Regions from separate parts of the Metabacillus sediminilitoris genome, predicted to be linked through region 1. Evidence: a T-box and tRNA genes for the amino acid it is inferred to sense, from the RefSeq annotation. Region 1 holds a T-box; the other regions hold tRNA genes.
What was found. A T-box is a leader RNA that pairs with one kind of tRNA and senses whether it is charged. The one in region 1 lies ahead of tyrS (tyrosine--tRNA ligase), so its partner is inferred to be a tRNA-Tyr.
Positions count from the first base shown of each region.

Region 2: it has a tRNA-Tyr gene. The T-box ahead of tyrS (tyrosine--tRNA ligase) is inferred to sense a tRNA for this amino acid. The anticodon was not compared.
Region 3: it has a tRNA-Tyr gene. The T-box ahead of tyrS (tyrosine--tRNA ligase) is inferred to sense a tRNA for this amino acid. The anticodon was not compared.
Region 4: it has a tRNA-Tyr gene. The T-box ahead of tyrS (tyrosine--tRNA ligase) is inferred to sense a tRNA for this amino acid. The anticodon was not compared.

Region 1 covers NZ_CP046266.1:1,866,431-1,869,612, reverse strand. Annotated here, with positions in the region: gene GMB29_RS09005 (hypothetical protein) at 1-81, shown strand, start outside; gene tyrS (tyrosine--tRNA ligase) at 239-1,486, opposite strand; T-box leader at 1,533-1,754, opposite strand; gene GMB29_RS08995 (MarR family transcriptional regulator) at 1,774-2,301, opposite strand; gene GMB29_RS08990 (hypothetical protein) at 2,888-3,145, shown strand.
Region 2 covers NZ_CP046266.1:567,868-571,049, forward strand. Annotated here, with positions in the region: rRNA gene GMB29_RS02855 (23S ribosomal RNA) at 1-44, shown strand, start outside; rRNA gene rrf (5S ribosomal RNA) at 169-284, shown strand; tRNA gene GMB29_RS02865 (tRNA-Asn) at 303-377, shown strand; tRNA gene GMB29_RS02870 (tRNA-Ser) at 382-473, shown strand; tRNA gene GMB29_RS02875 (tRNA-Glu) at 491-565, shown strand; tRNA gene GMB29_RS02880 (tRNA-Val) at 582-657, shown strand; tRNA gene GMB29_RS02885 (tRNA-Met) at 683-759, shown strand; tRNA gene GMB29_RS02890 (tRNA-Asp) at 762-838, shown strand; tRNA gene GMB29_RS02895 (tRNA-Phe) at 998-1,070, shown strand; tRNA gene GMB29_RS02900 (tRNA-Thr) at 1,108-1,180, shown strand; tRNA gene GMB29_RS02905 (tRNA-Tyr) at 1,196-1,279, shown strand; tRNA gene GMB29_RS02910 (tRNA-Trp) at 1,285-1,358, shown strand; tRNA gene GMB29_RS02915 (tRNA-His) at 1,370-1,445, shown strand; tRNA gene GMB29_RS02920 (tRNA-Gln) at 1,464-1,538, shown strand; tRNA gene GMB29_RS02925 (tRNA-Gly) at 1,602-1,676, shown strand; tRNA gene GMB29_RS02930 (tRNA-Cys) at 1,687-1,760, shown strand; tRNA gene GMB29_RS02935 (tRNA-Leu) at 1,778-1,866, shown strand; tRNA gene GMB29_RS02940 (tRNA-Leu) at 1,886-1,967, shown strand; gene GMB29_RS27580 (hypothetical protein) at 2,262-2,393, shown strand; gene GMB29_RS02945 (phosphate-starvation-inducible PsiE family protein) at 2,534-2,701, opposite strand; gene GMB29_RS02950 (LacI family DNA-binding transcriptional regulator) at 2,846-3,182, opposite strand, start outside.
Region 3 covers NZ_CP046266.1:620,809-623,990, forward strand. Annotated here, with positions in the region: rRNA gene GMB29_RS03225 (23S ribosomal RNA) at 1-855, shown strand, start outside; rRNA gene rrf (5S ribosomal RNA) at 933-1,048, shown strand; tRNA gene GMB29_RS03235 (tRNA-Glu) at 1,092-1,166, shown strand; tRNA gene GMB29_RS03240 (tRNA-Val) at 1,182-1,257, shown strand; tRNA gene GMB29_RS03245 (tRNA-Thr) at 1,300-1,375, shown strand; tRNA gene GMB29_RS03250 (tRNA-Ala) at 1,412-1,484, shown strand; tRNA gene GMB29_RS03255 (tRNA-Ser) at 1,493-1,585, shown strand; tRNA gene GMB29_RS03260 (tRNA-Met) at 1,606-1,682, shown strand; tRNA gene GMB29_RS03265 (tRNA-Asp) at 1,759-1,835, shown strand; tRNA gene GMB29_RS03270 (tRNA-Phe) at 1,889-1,961, shown strand; tRNA gene GMB29_RS03275 (tRNA-Tyr) at 2,002-2,085, shown strand; tRNA gene GMB29_RS03280 (tRNA-Trp) at 2,093-2,166, shown strand; tRNA gene GMB29_RS03285 (tRNA-His) at 2,178-2,253, shown strand; tRNA gene GMB29_RS03290 (tRNA-Gln) at 2,533-2,607, shown strand; tRNA gene GMB29_RS03295 (tRNA-Cys) at 2,617-2,690, shown strand; tRNA gene GMB29_RS03300 (tRNA-Gly) at 2,703-2,776, shown strand; tRNA gene GMB29_RS03305 (tRNA-Ile) at 2,907-2,983, shown strand; tRNA gene GMB29_RS03310 (tRNA-Asn) at 2,995-3,069, shown strand; tRNA gene GMB29_RS03315 (tRNA-Ser) at 3,073-3,163, shown strand; tRNA gene GMB29_RS03320 (tRNA-Arg) at 3,175-3,182, shown strand, end outside.
Region 4 covers NZ_CP046266.1:307,759-310,940, reverse strand. Annotated here, with positions in the region: gene adh (aldehyde dehydrogenase) at 1-363, opposite strand, end outside; tRNA gene GMB29_RS01715 (tRNA-Arg) at 693-766, opposite strand; tRNA gene GMB29_RS01710 (tRNA-Asn) at 857-931, opposite strand; tRNA gene GMB29_RS01705 (tRNA-Ile) at 943-1,019, opposite strand; tRNA gene GMB29_RS01700 (tRNA-Gly) at 1,140-1,213, opposite strand; tRNA gene GMB29_RS01695 (tRNA-His) at 1,226-1,298, opposite strand; tRNA gene GMB29_RS01690 (tRNA-Tyr) at 1,314-1,397, opposite strand; tRNA gene GMB29_RS01685 (tRNA-Phe) at 1,438-1,510, opposite strand; tRNA gene GMB29_RS01680 (tRNA-Asp) at 1,670-1,746, opposite strand; tRNA gene GMB29_RS01675 (tRNA-Met) at 1,823-1,899, opposite strand; tRNA gene GMB29_RS01670 (tRNA-Ser) at 1,920-2,012, opposite strand; tRNA gene GMB29_RS01665 (tRNA-Ile) at 2,019-2,092, opposite strand; tRNA gene GMB29_RS01660 (tRNA-Met) at 2,149-2,222, opposite strand; tRNA gene GMB29_RS01655 (tRNA-Ala) at 2,243-2,315, opposite strand; tRNA gene GMB29_RS01650 (tRNA-Arg) at 2,326-2,402, opposite strand; tRNA gene GMB29_RS01645 (tRNA-Leu) at 2,416-2,501, opposite strand; tRNA gene GMB29_RS01640 (tRNA-Gly) at 2,507-2,581, opposite strand; tRNA gene GMB29_RS01635 (tRNA-Leu) at 2,592-2,677, opposite strand; tRNA gene GMB29_RS01630 (tRNA-Lys) at 2,690-2,765, opposite strand; tRNA gene GMB29_RS01625 (tRNA-Val) at 2,790-2,865, opposite strand; tRNA gene GMB29_RS01620 (tRNA-Glu) at 2,885-2,959, opposite strand; rRNA gene rrf (5S ribosomal RNA) at 3,004-3,119, opposite strand.

The DNA of each region.
Region 1 (3,182 bases):
ATCGTTCTTAACAAAAATACTAGTCAAAAATCTACTAATTTGATCACTACATCTTTTAGAAAACAACCATTTAAAAAATAAGCGAGCTTGTTCACCCTTATCAAAATAACAAGCTCGCTTACACAATTTTTACATAATTAATAAAGATACATTCTTCTATTACTTAATACCTTAATAAAAGAACCCTCTCTTCCCTTCAAATAAGAGATTCATAAAATAGACAACTTTAACACATACCTTATTGTATATTTATTTTAACGAATTTTCGTTTACCAATTTGTACGATTAATCCATCGGTCATCAAAAGTTGTAAGTTCGTATCTTCGACCTTGTTTCCATTTATCCTAACTCCCCTATTCTCAATCATTCTACGGGCTTCACTTTTAGAGTTTAATAGTTTTAAATCAACAAGCAGGTCTATGATGGTTGTTTCCATCTTTCCATTCCAATCAATCACTGGAATCTCATCAGGTAATGACCTATGTTGAAAGACTGAGATAAAATGTTGTTCTGCGCTTTCCGCCGCTTCTAATCCATGGTACATTCTAACAATTGTCTTACCTAATAACATTTTTGCATCTCTTGGGTGCAATACACCTGTTTCGATCTGATCTTTAATGGTTTGAATTTGTTCAGGAGTAAAATCTGTTACTAATTCGAAGTACTTATTCATTAATTCATCTGGAATGGACATCGCTTTTCCGTACATTTCTTGTGGACTTTCATCAATACCAATGTAGTTTTTCTTTGATTTAGACATCTTCTCAACACCATCAAGCCCCTCTAATAATGGCATTAACAAGGCTACTTGCTTTTCCTTCCCAAACTTTTCTTGAAAATGTCTTCCCATCAAAATGTTGAAGTGTTGATCTGTTCCACCTAGTTCTATATCACATTCTAATACGACGGAATCATATCCTTGCATTAGAGGGTAAAAGAATTCATGCAGAGAAATTGGTTTTCCAAAAGCAATTCGTTCTTCAAAGTCATCTCTTTCTAATAGCCTTGCGACGGTGATTTTTCCTGCTAGTTGAATGACATCTTCAAAGTTTAATGTTGATAACCATTTTGAGTTATAATGCAGTTCGACTTTTTCCATATCGATAACCTTTGCAAATTGTTCGAAGTATGTTTTCGCATTATGCTTAACCTCTTCATCTGTTAATTGTTTTCGAGCAACAGATTTTCCTGTTGGATCGCCAATTTTTCCGGTAAAGTCACCTATAATGAGTTGGATGATGTGACCATTTTCTTGAAACTGCCTCATTTTGTTAAGGACCACAGTATGGCCAAGATGCACATCTGGTGCTGAAGGATCTAAGCCTAGTTTAATTTTTAGTGGTTTATTTTCTAAAATGGATTTTGCAATTTTATTTTCTAACTCTTCCGTTGGAATAATCTCTTTTACGCCTTGGCTGTAAATTTGCATTTGCCGCCTTACTTCTGTAAGTTGTTCCTCGTTTAATTGTTCAATGAAATGACTCATCTTTGTTCCTCCTAAAAAATAAAAATAAAAAAACCACATCCCTAATAAAAGGGACGTGGTTTAACTTTTGCACGCGGTACCACCCTTATTGAAGGAAATCATCCTTCCACTCAACGATTAACGGCTCGTCCGTTCTTTGCTGCTTTATGTTTCACAAAGAAAGCTCAAGGAATGTAATTCGTGTTATCTTTGTGCCGATTCTCACCAACCATCGACTCTCTGTTTACAGGGAGATAACGACTACTGGATTTCCCATCATTGCTTTTTCAATATGTAATTGTTGGTAATTAGAAATGATTTTCTCGAATGACTTTTCTTAGTAATTTAGTCATACTCTTTTGTTCATCTATTGACAATCCAGAAACAATCTCGATTTCGCCTACATGGAATCGCGGATATAGCTTCTCCATCACTTGCTTTCCCTTGTCGGTTAACGCAACGAAAGTCATCCTTCTGTCCCTAGTGTCACTTTTTCTATAACATAGCTCTTTTCGTTCAAGTGTTTTCGTTATATTACTTACTGTGGCTTTTGATACACCTGCTGACTCAGCTAATTTTTTCGTCTCGATGGATTCCCAAATCCACAAATCATATAGCATCGAAAATGCCGTCCATGATAACCCATATTCAGATAAGACTTCCCGTTCCATTTTGTTTCTTAACCCTTGTGCGACCCGATAGACATTTGTAACAACTGCAATCGCATCTAGATTTAGCGAGTGAATCGGGATTTTCGTTAACTGATTGATTGTCTCCATTTCTTCGGGAAGCAGTTCCCCATCCTCATTAAATAAATGAATATTAACCCACCTCATTAAGTTTTCATAATCGTTAGCTATGAAACGATATTATCAAAAAATATAAAAGAATGCAACATCGTTAGTAAGACAAATCCATCCAGATTCCTGAAAGACAAAAATAAACCTAGTTGTACTAGCTACACACTAATGTTGACTATCTCTTTTCGTTTCACATCTTAACTCGATGAGGACTGCCCCCTTTTCAGTTTGGGACAGTCTCCACTTCCTTAATTAATAAAAGCCCCAGTATAAAATTCTTTTTCTCTCCCAACTTCCGCTGATGTTCCTTCTGCGAAGATCATCTCGCCTGCAATTCTGCCTTCAGGGCCCAGGTCGATAATCCAATCTGATTCACGAATGAGGTCAGGATTATGCTCAACAACGATGACTGTGTTACCTGCGTCAACTAACCGATTTACTAATAATGGTAATTTTTCGACAACTGTTGGATGAAATCCAGTTGATTGCTCGTCTTATAAGTAAAGGAGATGGTTTCAGATCCAGTAGGTCGGTATTGGGGAAAGATGGACCTTCTAACACCTTCACGTACCCGGAAAATGGGTATCGCAGGTATCACCGCATACATGTCCGTTAAGTGATGATGATTCGCACCTTAAGAACAGCCGTTTATTCATTGGATATCATTAAGGAAATTATCCAAGAATTAGACCAAAATAATCTGGAGCAAGCACGGCAATTTGCTCAAAATTCCATCTCTTATTTGAATAAAATAAATCATGATCAGTTTCGTGGTGCACATTATTTATATCAATTATGCAGGAAGCTGAACTTATTAGAAGATAAATGGCAACATGCCTATCCCCTATTAGAAAACCCTCAGCAGGAAAAGGAATATTAAGATTTCGTGGCATGAGCCAAACGACAGGCTTTTGTTC
Region 2 (3,182 bases), 1.3 Mb from region 1:
ACGTGTGGAGCTGACTGATACTAATCGATCGAGGACTTAACCTAATATATATGCGTTAAACATAAGTGAATTGAATTGTGAATCGTTATCTAGTTTTGAAGGAATATAAAAGTAAAAAAACACTTGAAATATTCTTCTCAAATAGTATAATAATATTTGTCACAAATGTCTGGTGGCGATGGCGAAGAGGTCACACCCGTTCCCATGCCGAACACGGAAGTTAAGCTCTTCAGCGCCGATGGTAGTTAGGGGTTTCCCCTTGTGAGAGTAGGACGTCGCCAGGCTTTGAAATTTATAATTATTCCGCAGTAGCTCAGTGGTAGAGCTATCGGCTGTTAACCGATCGGTCGTAGGTTCGAGTCCTACCTGCGGAGCCATTTTGGAGAGCTGTCCGAGTGGCCGAAGGAGCACGATTGGAAATCGTGTAGGCGGTGAAAGCTGTCTCAAGGGTTCAAATCCCTTGCTCTCCGCCACTATTTATATATACATTGGCCCGTTGGTCAAGCGGTTAAGACACCGCCCTTTCACGGCGGTAACACGGGTTCGAATCCCGTACGGGTCACCATTTACACCTTTCATATGGAGGATTAGCTCAGCTGGGAGAGCATCTGCCTTACAAGCAGAGGGTCGGCGGTTCGATCCCGTCATCCTCCACCATAAAGTTTATATGTATTACTATTGTCGCGGGGTGGAGCAGTCCGGTAGCTCGTCGGGCTCATAACCCGAAGGTCGCAGGTTCAAATCCTGTCCCCGCAACCAATGGTCCGGTAGTTCAGTTGGTTAGAATGCCTGCCTGTCACGCAGGAGGTCGCGGGTTCGAGTCCCGTCCGGACCGCCATTATTTTAATAAAACACTTATCTCAAGTAAAAGGGTTTCGATAAGCGAAAAGGTCGAGGAAACGACTAAGCGAACACCGGAGCGTATGTAAATACGTGAGGATGTGAGTGTAGGAGTTGACGAAGAGATTTGAAGCTTAGCGGAAGCCGAAAACAATTTGGCTCAGTAGCTCAGTCGGTAGAGCAATGGACTGAAAATCCATGTGTCGGCGGTTCGATTCCGTCCTGAGCCACCTTTAGTGTATAACAGTCCTAAAGTCAAAAAAGCATGCCGGTGTAGCTCAATTGGTAGAGCAACTGACTTGTAATCAGTAGGTTGGGGGTTCAAGTCCTCTCGCCGGCACTGTTTCACATATATGGAGGGGTAGCGAAGTGGCTAAACGCGGCGGACTGTAAATCCGCTCCTTAGGGTTCGGCAGTTCGAATCTGCCCCCCTCCACCATTTATAGGGGCATAGTTTAACGGTAGAATAGAGGTCTCCAAAACCTTTGGTGTGGGTTCGATTCCTACTGCCCCTGCCAATTATATAGTGGCGATTGTGGCGAAGTGGTTAACGCATCGGATTGTGGTTCCGACATTCGTGGGTTCGATTCCCATCAGTCGCCCCATTTAAACAACTAATTCAATGGGCTATAGCCAAGTGGTAAGGCAACGGACTTTGACTCCGTCATTCGTTGGTTCGAATCCAGCTAGCCCAGCCATTTTTATTACACATTTTTGAAACTCTTGCATAGGCTAGAGTATACAAATTATATAAGCAAGTCGCGGAAGTAGTTCAGTGGTAGAACATCACCTTGCCAAGGTGGGGGTCGCGGGTTCGAATCCCGTCTTCCGCTCCAGTTTTATGAAGGCGGCATAGCCAAGTGGTAAGGCAGAGGTCTGCAAAACCTTTATCACCGGTTCAAATCCGGTTGCCGCCTCCATTTTTATTTACACCCTTGCCGGGGTGGCGGAACTGGCAGACGCACAGGACTTAAAATCCTGCGGTAGGTGACTACCGTACCGGTTCGATTCCGGTCCTCGGCACCATTTAAATGATTTTTGATTTGCCAGTGTGGCGGAATTGGCAGACGCGCACGACTCAAAATCGTGTTCCGTGAGGAGTGTCGGTTCGACCCCGACCACTGGTATCTAATAATTTCGAAAAACTTGTAAAGTCAATGCTTTGAGCAATCAGAGTATTGGCTTTTTTGTGTTTTATATTAATAAAGTGAGTTGCTAATCGTGTGGATAAAAAATTTTAGAAAGTATAATCAATTATGACTACCAATCAGGTTGGTCTCAAGGTTACTGAACAATCGGGCAAGCATTCCTGTAATGAATGAAAATGAGATTTGAGTATCAAAAAGACCTCTTGGTATGATTAAAATGTCCCAAAGCTGGCCAGCGAAAAGGACAAATCTATCATGACTAGGAGGCCTATCATGAATTATAACCAAAATAAGAAAATCGCTCAAATTACTCCTAAAACACTTATTATCAGAGTAGATATTGCAAAATTCAAACATGTAGCCAGAGCTCAGGATTTAATGAAATTGGGATTTTTTATACTGTAATACCCTAAACGTTGTAAATACGCGATTATCTATACTTAGGGGTAAAAAGAATCTTTAATCCATAAAAAATTTTACATTGAAGACATGTTAACAACGTATTCGTATTGATAACGAGCATAGCATCATCGAATTCTAACCAATTATTTATTATTGAGGGATTTCCTGGCAGGTGTATTGTTAATAATATAGTAGCTCAAAATTAAAATGAGGATAACGAAAGCATGTATTAATGTATTGAATGGGTCGTGGTGATCAACAATAATTAAGCGGAGCATTGCTGTATTGCCAATGTAGAGAAAGTATCGCATCGAATTAACACTAGGATTACTTAATGATGTTAGAAGAAGGCAACTAACCCAATAATAGGGAGTTGCCTTTTAAAAATGCTTTTGATATTTAATGAAATCTTAATATACATTATGACTCCCTTTTTTACAGCCAAAGTGATATTGCTATCTTTTAAAATTAGAGCTTTTTCTTTCAATTAATGTGGGAGCTAATTGTATATTAATCTTTTCTGATGAGACTTCGTTTTCAATTCGATTGAGAAGAATCTCAATGGTAGTTTTGACCATTTCTTCGATTGGTTGATGGATACTGGAAATCCCCATGATTTTAGCAAGATACGTATCATCGAAGCCAATCAAACTGATATCTTCAGGGATACGGATTCCCCTTTTTTGAGCAGCTTTCAAGAATTCAAGCGCCATGATATCGTTTGCAGCGAAGACACATGTGAAATCGAGGCGGTCAGCCTGATTAAAATATGCTTCTATGTCTTGTTGTATC
Region 3 (3,182 bases), 1.2 Mb from region 1:
CGCGACAGGACGGAAAGACCCCGTGGAGCTTTACTGTAGCCTGATATTGAATTTTGGTACAGCTTGTACAGGATAGGTAGGAGCCTGAGAAGCCGGAGCGCTAGCTTCGGTGGAGGCGTCGGTGGGATACTACCCTGGCTGTATTGAAATTCTAACCCGCAGCCCTTATCGGGCTGGGAGACAGTGTCAGGTGGGCAGTTTGACTGGGGCGGTCGCCTCCTAAAATGTAACGGAGGCGCCCAAAGGTTCCCTCAGAATGGTTGGAAATCATTCGTAGAGTGTAAAGGCACAAGGGAGCTTGACTGCGAGACCTACAAGTCGAGCAGGGACGAAAGTCGGGCTTAGTGATCCGGTGGTTCCGCATGGAAGGGCCATCGCTCAACGGATAAAAGCTACCCCGGGGATAACAGGCTTATCTCCCCCAAGAGTCCACATCGACGGGGAGGTTTGGCACCTCGATGTCGGCTCATCGCATCCTGGGGCTGTAGTCGGTCCCAAGGGTTGGGCTGTTCGCCCATTAAAGCGGTACGCGAGCTGGGTTCAGAACGTCGTGAGACAGTTCGGTCCCTATCCGTCGTGGGCGTAGGAAATTTGAGAGGAGCTGTCCTTAGTACGAGAGGACCGGGATGGACGCACCGCTGGTGTACCAGTTGTCTTGCCAAAGGCATAGCTGGGTAGCTATGTGCGGAAGGGATAAGTGCTGAAAGCATCTAAGCATGAAGCCCCCCTCAAGATGAGATTTCCCATAGCGCAAGCTAGTAAGATCCCTGAAAGATGATCAGGTTGATAGGTCAGAGGTGGAAGCGCGGTGACGTGTGGAGCTGACTGATACTAATCGATCGAGGACTTAACCTAATATATATGCGTTAAACAAAGTGAATTGAATTGTGAATCGTTATCTAGTTTTGAAGGAACAACCTTCAAACTAAATGTCTGGTGACGATGGCGAAGAGGTCACACCCGTTCCCATGCCGAACACGGAAGTTAAGCTCTTCAGCGCCGATGGTAGTTAGGGGTTTCCCCTTGTGAGAGTAGGACGTTGCCAGGCAAAAGCCCCTTAGTTGGGGCTATTATTTTGTCAATTTATAATTGGCCCGTTGGTCAAGCGGTTAAGACACCGCCCTTTCACGGCGGTAACACGGGTTCGAATCCCGTACGGGTCACCATTTACACCTTTCATTGGAGGATTAGCTCAGCTGGGAGAGCATCTGCCTTACAAGCAGAGGGTCGGCGGTTCGATCCCGTCATCCTCCACCATTATTAAGTACAAATAAATTAATTCAACAATATTTTAATTATGCCGGTGTAGCTCAATTGGTAGAGCAACTGACTTGTAATCAGTAGGTTGGGGGTTCAAGTCCTCTCGCCGGCACCATTTTTCTTAATGGAGAATTTGGATATTCTAATTTATGGGGCCTTAGCTCAGCTGGGAGAGCGCCTGCTTTGCACGCAGGAGGTCAGCGGTTCGATCCCGCTAGGCTCCACTTATGATGGAGGAATACCCAAGTCCGGCTGAAGGGATCGGTCTTGAAAACCGACAGGGGTGTCAAAGCCCGCGGGGGTTCGAATCCCCCTTCCTCCTCCATAATTAATTCTCTTTATTGTCGCGGGGTGGAGCAGTCCGGTAGCTCGTCGGGCTCATAACCCGAAGGTCGCAGGTTCAAATCCTGTCCCCGCAACCAATTTTAGTTGACGATGCTACGTTGGTTATTCTTCTTAGCGAGGAAACATAGTAGTGCTGTTAAGTGGAACCAAAATGGTCCGGTAGTTCAGTTGGTTAGAATGCCTGCCTGTCACGCAGGAGGTCGCGGGTTCGAGTCCCGTCCGGACCGCCATTTTATTCCAGTAGGAGTAACAACTACTAATGACATGGAAATAGATTGTGTGTGGCTCGGTAGCTCAGTCGGTAGAGCAATGGACTGAAAATCCATGTGTCGGCGGTTCGATTCCGTCCCGAGCCACCTTTAAACATAATCTGATTTGTATTCTTCTAAATCATATGGAGGGGTAGCGAAGTGGCTAAACGCGGCGGACTGTAAATCCGCTCCTTAGGGTTCGGCAGTTCGAATCTGCCCCCCTCCACCATTTTAATAGGGGCATAGTTTAACGGTAGAATAGAGGTCTCCAAAACCTTTGATGTGGGTTCGATTCCTACTGCCCCTGCCAATTTTATAATGGCGATTGTGGCGAAGTGGTTAACGCATCGGATTGTGGTTCCGACATTCGTGGGTTCGATTCCCATCAGTCGCCCCATTTTTTATTAGAGGGAATAGGTTTCAATTAGCGCTACACATAAGAGTTGTTAGAAAGAAAAATTTGATGAAATTGTACAGATTTTATTAAGTTTTAAAATTGACTTGGTAGTGACTATTTCCTAGAAGAATAACTATCTTGCGGGTTTTGCATGCTAGAATAGTTTTTTTAAATAAAGGCGATACTGAGTGAGTAGTTTTTATCTTGCTTTAAAGTATACTTAGTAGTCGACGATATTTCGTGCAGCATATTCTGGAAGTTTTGCATGAAGCTAATCAATGGGCTATAGCCAAGCGGTAAGGCAACGGACTTTGACTCCGTCATTCGTTGGTTCGAATCCAGCTAGCCCAGCCATATTTATAAGGCATCATAGCCAAGTGGTAAGGCAGAGGTCTGCAAAACCTTTATCCCCGGTTCAAATCCGGGTGGTGCCTCCAATATTTCGATATGCGGGTGTAGTTTAGTGGTAAAACCTCAGCCTTCCAAGCTGATGATGAGGGTTCGATTCCCTTCACCCGCTCCAAAATGTGAAATGCGTAGGCGACTGTTCAGCTTTGAGAGACGATGGAGAGCTGGTCATGCAAATCCTGGTTTTGGATTTGTGGGAACAGATCGAAGCGGCCGAAAAGCTAGGAGCCGAAGCTAGACAAAATGGGCCTATAGCTCAGCTGGTTAGAGCGCACGCCTGATAAGCGTGAGGTCGATGGTTCGAGTCCATTTAGGCCCACCATTTTATTTTATTCCGCAGTAGCTCAGTGGTAGAGCTATCGGCTGTTAACCGATCGGTCGTAGGTTCGAGTCCTACCTGCGGAGCCATATGGGGAAGTACTCAAGTGGCTGAAGAGGCGCCCCTGCTAAGGGTGTAGGTCGTGTAAGCGGCGCGAGGGTTCAAATCCCTCCTTCTCCGCCATATTATTTCATGCGCCTTT
Region 4 (3,182 bases), 1.6 Mb from region 1:
TGCTAAGGGAATATCTGCATTTAATGTTTCTCTAATTGGTTTACCGTTATCCCATGTTTCAGCAACAGCTAGCATTTCTAAATTTGTTTCAATGCGATCAGCAATCTTATTTAATATATTTGCACGTACAGCAGCAGACGATTCTCCCCATGCTTTTTTTGCTGCATGTGCTGCATCAAGTGCAAGCTCGATATCTTCTGCAGTAGAACGAGGCACTTCGCAAAAAGCATGTCCATTTACCGGTGAAACATTTTCAAAATATTCACCTTTAACTGGCGCTGTCCACTCTCCACCAATATAATTTTCATATCGCGATTTAAAACTAACTTTAGATCCCCTCGTGCCAGGTTGTGAAAAAATCATTAGAATCCCTCCTATTATTTATGGATAACAAATAAAAGATTGATAGCCTTCAAGAAGTTTTTATGTAAGCGTTACTTAAACTACCGATATATTTTATTCTAAAAAAAGGATTTTATTACCTATAGGAGGACAAAACCAATATTTTTCTATGAGACCGTGAAGATTAATGGTAAGAGGATATAAGCTAGCTAGTTTTCGCACTTGGTAAGTAGAAGAAACACAGCCTAAATGAATGTAGCATTAAGTGGATTTAAATGAGGTATTATGATAGGAGTTATTGTAAAAGTATATATTAAAAAAACTAATCCAATAAGTGGATTAGTTTTTTACGCGCCTTAGAGGATTCGAACCTCTGACCGACAGCTTAGAAGGCTGTTGCTCTATCCTGCTGAGCTAAAGGCGCATGATATGTATAAAATAGACATTGGAACCACTATTGTCACTGACAATTAGTATTATTACCTCTATAGCATTTGCAGCTCCAAATAAAAAATGGCTCCGCAGGTAGGACTCGAACCTACGACCGATCGGTTAACAGCCGATAGCTCTACCACTGAGCTACTGCGGAATAAAATAAAATGGTGGGCCTAAATGGACTCGAACCATCGACCTCACGCTTATCAGGCGTGCGCTCTAACCAGCTGAGCTATAGGCCCATTTTTGTCTAACTTCGGCTACTAGCTTTTCGGCCACTTCAAACTGTTCCCACAAATCCAAAACAAGGATTTGCATGACCAGCTCTCAAAGCAGAACAGTCGCCTATGTATTTCAAATTTTGGAGCGGGTGAAGGGAATCGAACCCTCATCATCAGCTTGGAAGGCTGAGGTTTTACCACTAAACTACACCCGCAAACATAAAAGGGGCGACTGATGGGAATCGAACCCACGAATGTCGGAACCACAATCCGATGCGTTAACCACTTCGCCACAATCGCCACGTATATTCTAATTGGTGGAGGGGGGCAGATTCGAACTGCCGAACCCTAAGGAGCGGATTTACAGTCCGCCGCGTTTAGCCACTTCGCTACCCCTCCATGTGATTTAGATGAATACAAACAAGAATAAGTTTAAAGGTGGCTCAGGACGGAATCGAACCGCCGACACATGGATTTTCAGTCCATTGCTCTACCGACTGAGCTACTGAGCCAAATTGTTTTCGGCTTCCGCTAAGCTTCAAATCTCTACGTCAACTCCTGCACTCACATCCTCACGTATTTACATACGCTCCGGTGTTCGCTTAGTCGTTTCCTCGACCTTTTCGCTTATCGAAACCCTTTTACTTGAGATAAGTGTTTTTGTAAAATAATGGCGGTCCGGACGGGACTCGAACCCGCGACCTCCTGCGTGACAGGCAGGCATTCTAACCAACTGAACTACCGGACCATTTTGGTTGTACTTAACAGCACTACTATGTTTCCTCGCTAAGAAGAATAACCAACGTAGCATCGTCAACTAAATTTGGTTGCGGGGACAGGATTTGAACCTGCGACCTTCGGGTTATGAGCCCGACGAGCTACCGGACTGCTCCACCCCGCGACAATAAAGAGAATTAAATATGGAGGAGGAAGGGGGATTCGAACCCCCGCGGGCTTTGACACCCCTGTCGGTTTTCAAGACCGATCCCTTCAGCCGGACTTGGGTATTCCTCCAATAAATGGACCCTGTAGGACTCGAACCTACGACCGGACGGTTATGAGCCGTCTGCTCTAACCAACTGAGCTAAGGGTCCAATATTCATGAGTTTAATTGTCAATAATACTATTTAGGACAATTATTTAATTTTAATAGCGGCGGAGGGAGTCGAACCCACGACCTTTCGGGTATGAACCGAATGCTCTAGCCAGCTGAGCTACACCGCCATAATATAAAGGATGTTAAGTGGAGCCTAGCGGGATCGAACCGCTGACCTCCTGCGTGCAAAGCAGGCGCTCTCCCAGCTGAGCTAAGGCCCCATGTTTTAATTGGCGCGCCCGAGAGGAGTCGAACCCCTAACCTTTTGATCCGTAGTCAAACGCTCTATCCAATTGAGCTACGGGCGCATATTATATGAAGTGCCGAGGACCGGAATCGAACCGGTACGGTAGTCACCTACCGCAGGATTTTAAGTCCTGTGCGTCTGCCAGTTCCGCCACCCCGGCATATCTGGAGCGGAAGACGGGATTCGAACCCGCGACCCCCACCTTGGCAAGGTGGTGTTCTACCACTGAACTACTTCCGCAATATTTAAATGGTGCGGGTGAAGGGACTTGAACCCCCACGTCATAAAGACACTAGATCCTAAGTCTAGCGCGTCTGCCAATTCCGCCACACCCGCAAGGTGTGTAAATGGTGAGCCATGAAGGACTCGAACCTTCGACCCTCTGATTAAAAGTCAGATGCTCTACCGACTGAGCTAATGGCTCAATATAAAATGAATATTGAATCAATGGTGGAGGATGACGGGATCGAACCGCCGACCCTCTGCTTGTAAGGCAGATGCTCTCCCAGCTGAGCTAATCCTCCAAATTAAAGATAAATGAAATGGTGACCCGTACGGGATTCGAACCCGTGTTACCGCCGTGAAAGGGCGGTGTCTTAACCGCTTGACCAACGGGCCAACAACAAAATTTTACAAAATAATAGCCCCAAATAAGGGGCTTTACCTGGCAACGTCCTACTCTCACAAGGGGAAACCCCTAACTACCATCGGCGCTGAAGAGCTTAACTTCCGTGTTCGGCATGGGAACGGGTGTGACCTCTTCGCCATCGTCACCAGATAAATGTATATGTTGAAGGATATTCCTTCAAAACTAGATAACGATTCACAATTCATTCACTCA